3 regions of the Kitasatospora sp. NPDC058184 genome follow, and region 1 is predicted to be linked to each of the others. Evidence: riboswitches for the same ligand, from Rfam matches in the RefSeq annotation. Region 1 holds a riboswitch; each other region holds the start of a gene.
The links. A riboswitch is a leader RNA that binds a small molecule or an ion and turns the genes downstream of it on or off. The one in region 1 is predicted to bind cyclic di-AMP.

Region 1 (4,222 bases):
GCTGGTGACCAGGTACGCGGACGCCCGGCAGGCGCTCGCGGACAGCCGGCTGTCGAAGAACCCGGCGCACCACAGCGGGCAGGCGCACCGCACCGGCCGGGTGGGCATCCCGGGCGAGCGGCAGGCGGACCTGATGACCCACCTGCTGAACATCGACCCGCCGGACCACACCCGGTTGCGCCGGCTGGTGTCGAAGGCGTTCACCCCGCGCCGGGTGGCCGAGTTCGAGCCGCGGGTGCAGCAGCTCACCGACCGGCTGATCGACGGCTTCGCGCAGCGCGGTTCGGCGGACCTGATCCACGAGTTCGCCTTCCCGCTCCCCATCTACGCGATCTGCGACATGCTCGGGGTGCCGGCCGAGGACCAGGACGACTTCCGCGACTGGGCAGGGATGATGATCCGCCACGGCGGGGGCCAACGCGGCGGCGTGGGGCGGGCGGTGAAGCGGATGCGGGCGTACCTGCTGGAGCTGATCCACCGCAAGCGGGCGGACCTCGGGGACGACCTGATCTCGGGCCTGATCCGGGCCGGCGACCACGGTGAGCACCTGACCGAGAACGAGGCCGCGGCGATGGCCTTCATCCTCCTGTTCGCGGGTTTCGAGACCACCGTGAACCTGATCGGCAACGGCACCTACGCGCTGCTGCGCAATCCGGAGCAGCGCCGGCTGCTGCAGGAGTCGGTGGTGCGCGGGGAGAGCGCGCTGCTGGAGACCGGGATCGAGGAACTCCTGCGCTACGACGGGCCGGTGGAGCTGGCGACCTGGCGGTTCGCGACCCGTCCGCTGACCATCGGCGGGGTGGACATCCCGGTCGGCGACCCGGTGCTGGTGGTGCTGGCCGCGGCGGACCGCGACCCGGCCCGGTTCGCGGCGGAGAACACCCTGGACCTGGCCCGGAAGGACAACCCCCACCTGGGCTTCGGGCACGGCATCCACTACTGCATCGGCGCTCCGCTGGCGCGGCTCGAAGGGCGTGCCGCGCTGGCCACGCTGCTTTCCCGGCTGCCCGATCTGCGGCTCGCGGAAAGCCCGGAGAATCTGCGCTGGCGGGGTGGTCTGATCATGCGTGGCCTGCGCGAACTCCCGGTGGAATTCAGTCCGGAGAGCCGTTCCCCGCACGCCCCTCCGCACCCCGTTCCGGATGCCTCTTCGACGCCTCCGACCTGCTGAGATCGCGCTGACGGGACGTCGCCGATCGCCCGCCGACGGGGGTGTGAACACCCATCAATCCGGACATAACGCCGCTGTTGGTAGGCGATCGGACACGGGCCGTAATTGTTGTGTGATATCGGTGATATGAGCTTGTGATTGGTCTGATGATCTGTCTACTCTCCCTGGAGTTCGCAGCTGCGGACCTCGTACGCGGAACGCCGAATCCTGCCCGCCGCGTCACGGGAAACCGACCAGAACCCTGGGCAGGGGCGGGGGAACCAGGTTTGTTGCCGTCTCCCCACGGCTTGGGGTGAAGCCGCCCGAGCGGAATCGTTTCCGCGTACGGCGGCCGGGCCACCTCCCGGTCCGAACCCGACAGCTCACCTCGCAGGCGTACGGAGAGGGACCTCTTCATGCTGTTCGTTGGAACTGGCCGTCACCGTCGTCGCACCCAGGCCGAGAAGGCCATCGCCGTCGCCGGTGTGGCCGGCGTCGGACTCGCGATGCCGCTCCTCACCGCCACCGGCGCCTCCGCCGCCCCGGCCTCCACCTGGGACTCCGTCGCCCAGTGCGAGAGCGGCGGCAACTGGAGCATCAACACCGGCAACGGCTTCTACGGCGGCCTCCAGTTCACGTCCAGCACCTGGAAGGCGTACGGCGGCACCGCCTACGCGGCGCAGGCCAACCAGGCCAGCAAGGCCCAGCAGATCTCGGTCGCCGAGAAGGTGCTGGCCTCGCAGGGTCCGGGCGCCTGGCCGGTCTGCTCCCAGAAGGCCGGTCTGACCAAGGGCGGTGCCCCGGCCTCGGTCGACACCTCCTCGGACGCCAAGCCGCAGTCCGCCCCCAAGCAGCAGGCCCCGAAGCCCGCCGCCAAGCCCGCCGAGAAGCCGGTCGCGCAGAAGCCCGCCGCCCAGAAGCCGGCCCAGAAGCCCGCCGCGCAGCCGGTCCAGCAGGTCGCCCCGCAGCAGCAGGCGCAGCCGCAGACCCCGGGCTTCTCCGGCAAGGCCGGCTGGGACGCCGACGCCAAGGTGTACTGGTACCAGAACAACGGCGGCTGGTACTGGACCAGCCACCAGAGCGTCTACCAGCAGTACGCCGGCCAGGCCGCCGCCCAGCCGCAGTACGCCCCGCGCGCCGCGCAGCAGGCCCCGCAGGCCGCCGGCCACGACTACACCGTCCGTGCCGGTGACACCCTGTCGACCATCGCCGCCGCCCAGGGCGTGTCCGGCGGCTGGAGCGCGCTGTACGAGCAGAACCACTCCACCGTCGGCGGCGACCCGAACCTGATCATGCCCGGCCAGGTGCTGCACCTCGGCTGAGCCGCCCCGCCCGACGCCGGGACCGCCCGCGGCCGGCAGCACCCCGAGACCGGGGTGCCCGCCGGGGCGCCCGCCGCCGCGCCGGAGCGCTCGGCGTCGACGCCGCTCCACCCCGCCGTCCGAAGGGGGCCGGTCCTACCGGTCCCCTTCGTCCGCATTCGCCCGCTCCGGTGGGACAAGCTGGGACAAGCAGGTGAACTACCGGTGGGTAGCAGGGCCACACGGTGAGACGGGACCGAGGCCGACGCGGCCACGGCAGCCCGGGCGGTTAGGCTCTGGTCGTAACGACTCCGCAATCGTCCTGCTGGCAGCACCACCGTCAGACCGGACCCTGCTCTCGCAAGGAGATGCCTCGTGCCGTCCATCGATGTCGTCGTAGCCCGTGAGATCCTCGACTCCCGCGGCAACCCCACGGTCGAGGTCGAGGTCGGCCTCGACGACGGCAGCACGGGTCGTGCCGCTGTCCCGTCGGGTGCCTCCACCGGTGCCTTCGAGGCGCTGGAGCTGCGCGACGGCGACAAGAACCGCTACTTCGGCAAGGGCGTCGAGAAGGCCGTCCTGGCCGTCATCGAGCAGATCGGCCCGGAGCTGGTCGGCTACGACGCCACCGAGCAGCGCCTGATCGACCAGGCCATGCTGGACCTGGACGCCACCCCGGACAAGTCCTCGCTCGGCGCCAACGCCATCCTGGGCGTCTCGCTGGCCGTCGCGCACGCCGCCTCCGAGGCCAGCGACCTGCCGCTGTTCCGCTACCTGGGCGGCCCGAACGCGCACGTCCTGCCGGTCCCGATGATGAACATCCTCAACGGCGGGTCGCACGCGGACTCCAACGTCGACATCCAGGAGTTCATGATCGCCCCGATCGGCGCGGAGTCCTTCTCCGAGGCCGTCCGCTGGGGCGTCGAGGTCTACCACACGCTCAAGGGCGTGCTGAAGGAGCGCGGCCTGTCCACCGGTCTGGGCGACGAGGGCGGCTTCGCCCCGAACCTGGACTCCAACCGCGAGGCCCTGGACCTCATCGTCGAGGCCATCGAGAAGGCCGGCTACGTGCCCGGCCGTGACGTCGCGCTGGCCCTGGACGTCGCCTCCTCCGAGTTCTACGAGGACGGCGCCTACCGGTTCGAGGGCAAGGACCTCACCGCCGCCGAGCTCATCGAGTACTACGCCGAGCTGGTCGCCGCCTACCCGCTGGTCTCCATCGAGGACCCGCTGGACGAGTCGGACTGGGCCGGCTGGAAGGCCATGACCGACAAGCTGGGCGACAAGGTCCAGCTGGTCGGCGACGACCTGTTCGTCACCAACCCGGCCCGTCTGGCCCGCGGCATCGAGACCGGCACCGCCAACGCGCTGCTGGTGAAGGTGAACCAGATCGGTTCGCTGACCGAGACCCTGGACGCCGTCGAGCTGGCCCAGCGCAACGGCTACCGCTGCATGATGTCGCACCGCTCCGGCGAGACCGAGGACGTCACCATCGCCGACCTGGCCGTCGCCACCAACTGCGGCCAGATCAAGACCGGTGCCCCGGCCCGCTCCGAGCGCGTCGCCAAGTACAACCAGCTGCTGCGCATCGAGGAGATCCTCGACGACGCCGCCGAGTACGCCGGCCGCGGCGCCTTCCCGCGCTTCCGCCACGAGGGCTGAGCGCTCCCGGTAGCGCACGCCTGACCGGTGCCCCGCCGTTCACCCCGTAGGGTGGACGGCGGGGCACCGTCGCGACCAGGAGGGGATACGGGAGATGGCTGGCTGGAGG
Region 2 (4,222 bases), on a different contig from region 1:
CGCGCCCCGTGGCGTCGGTGCTGCTGCTGAACCGGCTGGCCCGGCCCTGAACCCGGGGAGGTTCGCATGATGCCTGGTCAGGGCCTGTTTCGGAGCATTGTGCGAGTCCGGTGAAGTCAGTGTGGGGACCGGAGTTCACGCCTTCGGGGGAGTGGCAAAACGGATAGATCTTCACTAGGGTCTGGCGTCAAACCTATTTTCCGGAATCTCATCCCATCAGGTGAGCCCGTTGGAAGAAGGAGCCGGTCCCTTGGCCTCCCACCGCCGTCCCAAGCAGCCGAGCCGCGCACGGATCTCCGTGCTCACCGCGGCCGCTGCGACCGCGGTCGCCCTCTCCGCCCAGGTGGCCGCGCACGCCGCGCCGCAGCCGAACAAGACGGACGTCAAGGCGCAGATCGACCAGCTCCAGGAGGAGCAGGAGCAGGCGGCCGAGAAGTACAACGGCGCCAAGGAGCGGGCCGACCAGCTGCGCAAGCAGGCCGACCAGCTGCAGGACCAGGTGGCCCGCGGCCAGGAGCAGATGACCCAGCTCCAGGGCGGCCTCGCCGAGGTGGCGGGCGAGCAGTACCGCAGCGGCGGCATCGACCCGTCCGTCCAGCTGATGCTCTCCTCGGACCCGTCCGGCTACCTGGACAAGGCCTCCACCGTCCAGCAGGCCAGCACCAGTCAGGCCGAGGCGCTCAAGGGGCTGCTGGACCAGCAGCGCCGGCTGGACCAGGAGAAGACCGAGGCGGCCGCCGTGCTCGCCTCGCTGGACACCACCACCAAGGACCTGAACCAGGCCAAGTCGGACGTCAACACCAAGCTGAAGGCCGCCCAGGACCTGCTGAACTCGCTGAGCTCCGCCGACCGCGCCGCGCTGCGGGCCCAGCAGGCGCAGGACGACCGCGCCTCGCGCGGCAGCGACCGGGTCGACCTCGGCAGCCTGCCGCCGGCCAGCGGCTACGCGGCCACGGCGCTGGCCAAGGCGATGAGCAAGCAGGGCTCGCCGTACGTGTGGGGCGCCACCGGGTCGACCACCTTCGACTGCTCGGGCCTGATGGTCTGGGCGTACGGGCAGGCGGGCGTCTCGCTGCCGCGCACCTCGCAGGAGCAGGGCCACTACGGCACCCGGATCCCCTCGCTGGACCAGGCCCAGCCGGGCGACCTGGTGATCTACGGCCCCGACATGCACCACGTCGGGATGTACATCGGCAACGGCATGGTGGTCCACGCGCCGCACACCGGTGACGTGGTGAAGGTGATGAAGGCCGACGCGATGTCGATCAACACCATCCGCCGGGTCTGACGGACCGACATGCCCGAGGGGCTCCCGCGGGGGCCTGTGAAAAGCGCCACCCCCGTTCGGGGTGGCGTTTCGGGTTTCCGGCCCTTCGACGACCACATGGTGAGAACCGATCAGCCTTGTGTGCGTCAATGGTCACCATCGGTCATTTTCACAAAGGAACTTGGGTAATCTTCTGTCTTTTTTCTGACAAGGATTTGAACCGATCACGGTTCAGTTACTAGGGTCATGCTCCGAACCACCGCACTGTCGATCGCCCAGCCAGGGTGGCGGCGGTGGTTACCGTCGAGTTCGCAAGGCAGCGGGACAGGTCGAAGCGACTGTCCGACAGGGGAGCCCAGTGGTAGGGGGCGCTGCGGAGCGGAGCCGGGGAACCACGTTCCTCCGGGGTGAATCGGCGCCAGGTCGGCCGGTGGAACGGCCGTGAGGCGTCGTAGGGCATGCTTCCGGCCCGAACCCGTCAGCTCACCCGGTAGGCGGCCGTAGGAAGAAGGAGTCCGCCTTCGTGGCGTCCCATCGTCGTCCCAAGCCCGCCGGCCGCGCCCGGGTCTCGATCCTGACCGGCGTCGCCGCCGCAGCCGTCGTCCTCTCCGCGCAGGGTGCCCACGCGGACCCGCAGCCGACCAAGGAACAGGTCAAGGGGCAGGTCGACCAGCTCAACGAGCAGGCCGAGGTCGCGACCGAGAACTACAACGCCGCCCAGGCCAAGCAGCAGGACCTGGAGAAGCAGGTCTCCGGCCTGCAGGACCAGGTGGCCCGTCAGCAGGCCCAGGTCACCGAGCTCCAGGGCGGCCTCGCCGAGATCGCCGGCGAGCAGTACCGCAACGGGGGGATATCCCCCACCGTCCAGCTGATGTTCTCCTCCAGCCCGGACAGCTTCCTCAGCCAGGCCGACGCGCTGAACCAGGCCGGCAGCACCCAGAAGGGTCAGCTGAAGGAGCTCCAGGAGCAGCAGCGCAAGCTCGACCAGGACCGCAACGAGGCCCAGGGCAAGCTCGCCGAGCTGGAGTCGACCACCCAGCAGCTGAAGGCCTCCAAGGACGAGGTCCAGGGCAAGCTGAAGGCGGCCCAGGACCTGCTCAACACGCTGACCGAGCAGGACCGCCAGGCGCTGCGCCAGGCCGAGGAGAAGGCCGCCGCCGAGGCCAAGGCCAAGGCCGACGCCGCCCAGGCCCAGCAGCAGCAGGCCGACCGCGCCTCCCGCGACAACAGCCGCGGCAGCCTCTCGGCCCCCACGACCACCGCTCCGGTGAACGTGGCCCCCGGCAGCTCGCGCGGTGCCGCCGCGCTGTCCGCCGCCGCCTCCAAGATCGGCAGCCCGTACGTCTGGGGCGCCACCGGCCCGGGCTCCTTCGACTGCTCCGGTCTGATGGTCTGGGCGTACAACCAGGCCGGCGTGTCGCTGCCGCGCACCTCGCAGGCGCAGGCCTCGGCCGGCACCCGGCTCGGGACGGACCTCTCCAAGGCCCAGCCCGGCGACCTGCTGATCTTCTACACCGACGCCCACCACGTCGGCATCTACGCCGGCAACGGCCAGGTGCTGCACGCGCCCAAGCCGGGCGCGTCGGTGCGCTACGAGGCGGTCACCAACATGCCGCTGACCGGCATCGTGCGGGTCTGATCCCCGCTCGGACGTCTCCAGGCCCGGTCTCCCCCAGGGGAGGCCGGGCCTGCGGCTTTTCCGGCGGCTCGATCTGATGTCCGATTAGGGAGTGAATATTCGGGTTGGGAGGGGTTTGGACTCGCTTGCCCGGACTCGCTAACGTCTGCCACCGGACTCCCGCTCGACGGCCGCCCGTCCCGGTGCGGCGGCGGGGGCCGCGCCGCAGGATTGGAGCCGCTGCCGCCATGCCCGTGCACCGCCGTTCCCAACTGCTCGCCCGGGCGCTGGTGCTGACCGCGGCCGCCGCCACCGCGTTGGGCGCGGCCACCGGAGGCAGCGCCCAGGCGGCCCCCGCCAGCCCCGACCCGGGCGACCGTCAGGACGTCAAGACGCAGGTCGAGCAGCTGTACGACGAGGCCGAGCAGGCGTCCGAGAGGTTCAACGCCGCGCAGGAGGCCCAGCGGCGGCTCCAGGGCGAGACCACGATCCTCCAGGGCGAGATCGCCCTCGCCCAGGACCAGCTCAACGGGCTGCGCGGCGACCTGGCGATGGTGGCCGGGGCCGAGTACCGCGGCGGCGGGATGACCCAGACCGCCCAGCTCATCCTCTCGCCCGACCCGGAGGGCTACCTGGCCCGCGCCCGCACCCAGGGCCAGGCCGCCGTGCGCCAGCAGGAGACCCTGCACGAGCTGATCACCCGCCAGCGCCGGCTCGACCAGCGCCGCACCGAGGCGGCCGACAAGCTCGCCGAGCTGGACCGGACCCGGCGTTCGCTCGCCGACAGCAAGCAGCAGGTCCAGCAGCGGCTGGCCGGCGCGCAGAAGCTGCTGAACGGCCTGGGCACCGTCGAGCGGGCCCGGCTGGCGGTCCAGGACGCCCGGGACGCCGAGCAGCGCGCCACCCGGGGCACCGACCGGCTGGACCTCGGCACCGCCCCGCCCGCCTCCGAGCGCGGGGCGGCCGCGCTGGCCGCCGCGGTGCGGATGATCGGCTCCCCGTACGTCTACGGGGCCACCGGCCCGCACGCGTTCGACTGCTCCGGTCTGATGTACTACAGCTGGCGGCAGGCCGGAGTGACCCTGCCGCGCACCTCGCAGGCCCAGGCGTACGCCGGGCAGCGGATCAGCCTGTCCGAAGCGCGACCGGGAGACCTGGTGATCTTCTACCGGGACATGCACCACGTCGGCATGTATGCCGGCGGCGGCGTGATCGTGCACGCCCCCCGCCCGGGCGCCAGGGTCCGCTACGAGAGCGTCACCGCCATGCCGGTCTCCGGGGTGGTCCGGCTCTGAGCGCCCCGCCGTCCGGCCCCGCCGGACCCGCCGCCATACGTC
Region 3 (4,222 bases), on a different contig from region 1:
ACGGATCAGGTCGGGCAGGGGCGGGCAGCGGACGGGCGGGGCTCAGCCGAGCTCGGCGAGGAACGGCAGCAGGGCGTCCGCGGTGGCCGCCGGGTTGTCGGCCATCGGGTAGTGCCCGGACCCCTCGATCATCGCCTTCCGCGCGCCGAGCGCGGCGGCCTGCCGGTCGGCGACCAGCTCCGGCTTCGGGAAGTCGGGGTCCTTGCTGCCCATGACGACCAGGGCCGGGCACCGCACCGCGGCCGTCCAGCCGACCGGCGCCGAGTCGCCGTGGACGTACCCGCGGGTGGCGGTCTTCCGGCCCGGGGTGCGCAGCGCGGCGACCAGCCCGTCCACGTACGCGTCGAAGTCGGCGGGCCTGGCGCCGGGGAAGGCCATCCGGCGCAGGTAGAAGCCCCAGGCGGCCGGCCAGTGGACGAGGGCGGCGCCCATCAGGCCCATGGCGCCGCGCATCAGGGCGCCCTGCGGCGGGTTCTCGACGAAGGCGTTGAGCAGGACGATCCCGGCGACCCGCTCGGGGGCGTCCCCGGCGGCCTTGACGACGGTGGCCCCGGTGTACGAGTTCCCGGCGAGGACGGCGCGTTCGATGCCGAGGTGGTCGAGCAGGGCGAGGACGTCGCCGGCGAGGGCGGCCGGGCCGTAGTCGTCCCAGGTGATCGAGGATTCGCCGAAGCCCCGCAGGTCCATGGTGACGACCCGGTGGCCGGCGGCGACGAGCAGCGGGCGCAGGTGCCGGTACGCGGCCCGGCTGTCGAGCATGCCGGGGAGCAGGACGACCGGGGTGCCGTCGCCCTGCCGGGTGTCGTCGTAGGCGATCCGGCCGCCGGGGACGGTGAGGTACTGGGTGCTCGGGGTGATGGTGCCGTTCATGGGGTCCTCCTCGGGCCGCCGGTGCGGGGCATCGGCGTTGCTGCCGATAGCCATAAAGCTAAGGCTAATAGCCTTAGCCGTCAAGCGGTCGGGCGTCGGAGGCGTCGGAGGCGTCGGAGAAGAGGGGGAAGGGAGCGGTCAGACCCCTTCGACCTTGAACGGGTCGTGCTCGCTGAGCAGCTTCTCCAGCCGGGCCTGGTCCACCCGGGTGACCATGTCGTTGGACTCCTGCCGGTCCCGGATCACCTTCGCCAGCGTGAACGCGGAGCTGACCGTGAAGAGGAGGCCGAGCCCGAGGAAGGCCCGGGTCCACCCGCCGACCGGCAGGTAGACGATCCCCACGGCAAGGGCGGTGCCCGACAGGGCGAAGGACAGGACGGCCTGGAGGTAGTAGGCGGCCGTGGTGCGGGTCTGCATCGGTGCGCTCATGGCGTCAGGATGCTGCGGCCCGGCCGGGCCGCACATGAGTAGGCGTACTCAGATGGGGCCGTGCATGAGGGACCGTTCGTTGACGTCCGATCACCTGCCGCGGGGCTGCTCCGAACGGATGGCTTGGAATCAGAGCCTCCTAGGATTAACGTTTGATAACGCAGCGCGGTTGTCAACGCCGTACCCAGACGGCACCGTGCGCCGTCGCCTAATCCCACCGACCGGCCTCCGGGCAGGTCAGGGAGCCGGGGAACCACGTTCCTTGGGGTGAATCGGCGGGGCTCCGGCCCGGCCGTAGGAGACCTTCCTGCTCCGAACCCGTCAGCTAACCCGGTAGGCGCGAAGGAAGGAAAGGAGCGCGCCTCCGTGGCGTCGACGCACACCCCGGCACACCCGGCCGGCTTCGCAGCCGGTACCCAGCTCCTCGACCACCCCGGCCCGGACGGCCCCGAGGCCTTCGGCCCGGAGGACTTCGCCGCGGAGGCCGAGACCAACCGCCACCGGATGCCGCGTCAGACCCGCGGAACCTCCCCGCTGCTCGGCGTCACCGCCGTCGCCGCCACCCTGGGTGCCACCGGCTTCACCTCGGCGACCCCGGCCGCCGCCCCCGCCATCGAGGCCCCGGACGAGACGGCGGTCGCCCTCTCCGCCGACCCCGGCCTCGCGCTCGCCGCCCGCATCCAGAACCAGGCCGACAGCCAGCGCACCGCCGCCGAGGAGACCGCCCGGCTCCAGGCCGCCCAGGAGGCGGAGGCCAAGGCCGCCGCCAAGGAGGCCGAGGCCAAGCGCGCCGCCGAGGAGGCCGAGCGGGCCAAGGCCGCCGCCCTCACCCTCCCGGTGACGGACTACCGGCTCTCCGCCCACTACGGCCAGAGCGCCCGCTACTGGGCCAACCTGCACACCGGCCTGGACTTCGCCGCCGACACCGGCACCCCGGTCCACGCGCTCGGCCAGGGCACCATCACCTCGGCCGGCTGGGCCGGCTCGTACGGCTACCGGATCGTCGAGACCCTGCCCGACGGCACCGAGATCTGGTACTGCCACCTCTCCGCGATCACCAAGGGCTCCGGCAAGGTCGCCGCCGGCCAGCAGATCGGCAAGGTCGGCGCGACCGGCAACGTCACCGGCCCGCACCTGCACATGGAGGTCCGCCCCGGCGGCGGCGCCCCGGTCGACCCGGAGCCCTGGCTCCAGCAGCGCGGCCTCAACCCCTGACGCACCCGCCCTGAGGCACCCGCCCGGGCGGACCCAGCGCGAAGCCCCCGGCCCGGAGCACCAGCACCGGACCGGGGGCTTCCGCGCGGCGTCTCACTCCTCGGCGGGCAGCTGCGCCAGGTACGCCTCGATCTCCTCCTGGCCCGGCTCCGGCGCCAGCTCCGGGAACTCCGTCACCAGCAGCTGCGGCAGCCCCGGCACCGTCCACTCGCCGAACAGGTCGAGCGCCGCCTCGACCGCCGCCTCCTCGAACCGCCCGAAGTCCCCGGCCAGTTCCTCCGGCATCGGCCGCCCCAGCGCGGTCAGCTCCGCCAGGTTGCGGTAGCTGCGCCGCATCAGGCCCTGCTCCAGCAGCCGCCGCGCGCCGTCCGTGGCCATGCCGACCGACAGCACCCGGCCCGGGCCCCAGCCCTGCTCGTCCGGCTCGTCCAGCCAGCCGGCCGGTGCCAGCGCCTCGTACGCGGCCAGCCGCTCCTCCTCCGGGAGCTCCCCGAAGCCGGCCAGCCAGTCCCGCACCGCCGCCGGGTCCGTGACGTCCACCCCGTACGCGTGCAGCAGCAGCGCGTACAGCCGGGGCCAGGTCACCAGGTCGGCGCGGCGCAGCAGCCCGGCCGCGACCTCGCCCTGCCACTCGGCCTCCGCGTGCAGCCGCTCCTGGCGCTTGGCGTTCAGCCGCCGGGACGCCCGCTGGTGGTCGACCAGCAGCCGGACGGCGTCGCCGTAGGCGAACGGGTCCTCCTCGGGCGCGGGTTGGACGTACAGGTGGAGCCGCTCGTACAGCAGGTGCTCCACCGCGTCGGAGGTCAGTTCGGGCCAGCCGTCGTGCATCCTGCCCTCGCCCAGCTCCAGCAGCGCCAGCACCGCGCGCAGCGGCCCCTCGGCCACCGGCGCGCGGCCCTGCTCGGCCGCCCAGGCGAGCAGGTCGGCGGCCTTGGTGCGCGGGGCGAGCCGCAGGTCTTCGTCGTTCATAGTCCGAACGGTAGCCGCCGGGCGGGGATAGGGTCGGCAGCCATGGTCCCCGTACGACTCACCGGCCCGCGCCTGGCCGTCCGCGAGTACCACCACACCGAGGAGGAGGTGGACGCGCTGCACGCGCTGTTCGGCGACCCCGAGGTCACCCGCCACCTGCCCTTCGGGCCGAGCGGCCGGGAGGACTGCGCCGACCAGATCGAGCTCTACCTGGAGGAGGCGATGGCCGAGGAGCGGGACACCTACCGGCTCGCCGTCACCAGGCTCGCCGACGCCGAGGAGCCCGGGGACGCGACGCCGATCGGGCAGGCCGCGCTCACCCTCGACGGGCACGGCGCCGCCGACCTCGGGTGCGTGCTGGCCCGCGGGTCCTGGGGCCGGGGCTACGCGGGCGAGACCGTCGGCCTGCTCCGCGACTTCGCCTTCGGCACCCTGGGCCTGCACCGGCTGACCGCCCGGACCGCCGCGGCCAACCCGGCCCCCGGCCGGGTGCTCACCCGGCTGGGCTTCCGGCCGGAGGGGCGGCCTCGGTCCGACGGGTCCGAGGGCGGGGTCCGGTCCGCCGGGTCCGCGGGCGGCGACCGGTCCGACGCGTACCTCTTCACGCTGCTCGCCGAGGAGTGGCCGGGCCCGGCCGCCCGGGTGGAGGGGGGTTAACCCCACCCCGGATCCGCCAGGCCTCCGGATCACGGCCGGGCGGCGCGTCCACCAGACTGGACGCAGTCAGCGGGACGAACGA

Region 2: another riboswitch for cyclic di-AMP. It lies ahead of ACFVXH_RS02310 (NlpC/P60 family protein); the one in region 1 lies ahead of ACFVXH_RS08655 (transglycosylase family protein).
Region 3: another riboswitch for cyclic di-AMP. It lies ahead of ACFVXH_RS28190 (M23 family metallopeptidase); the one in region 1 lies ahead of ACFVXH_RS08655 (transglycosylase family protein).

What each region holds. Positions count from the first base shown of each region.
Region 1 covers NZ_JBHVVE010000004.1:2,120-6,341, forward strand. The annotation lists gene ACFVXH_RS08650 (cytochrome P450) at 1-1,171, shown strand, start outside; cyclic di-AMP (ydaO/yuaA leader) riboswitch at 1,393-1,561, shown strand; gene ACFVXH_RS08655 (transglycosylase family protein) at 1,567-2,472, shown strand; gene eno (phosphopyruvate hydratase) at 2,827-4,113, shown strand; gene ACFVXH_RS08665 (septum formation initiator family protein) at 4,208-4,222, shown strand, end outside.
Region 2 covers NZ_JBHVVE010000001.1:504,586-508,807, reverse strand. The annotation lists gene ACFVXH_RS02320 (NYN domain-containing protein) at 1-50, shown strand, start outside; gene ACFVXH_RS02315 (C40 family peptidase) at 251-1,288, shown strand; cyclic di-AMP (ydaO/yuaA leader) riboswitch at 1,627-1,780, shown strand; gene ACFVXH_RS02310 (NlpC/P60 family protein) at 1,791-2,906, shown strand; gene ACFVXH_RS02305 (NlpC/P60 family protein) at 3,134-4,180, shown strand.
Region 3 covers NZ_JBHVVE010000016.1:203,710-207,931, forward strand. The annotation lists gene ACFVXH_RS28180 (alpha/beta fold hydrolase) at 43-924, opposite strand; gene ACFVXH_RS28185 (YiaA/YiaB family inner membrane protein) at 1,009-1,299, opposite strand; cyclic di-AMP (ydaO/yuaA leader) riboswitch at 1,495-1,653, shown strand; gene ACFVXH_RS28190 (M23 family metallopeptidase) at 1,666-2,514, shown strand; gene ACFVXH_RS28195 (hypothetical protein) at 2,608-3,483, opposite strand; gene ACFVXH_RS28200 (GNAT family N-acetyltransferase) at 3,526-4,140, shown strand.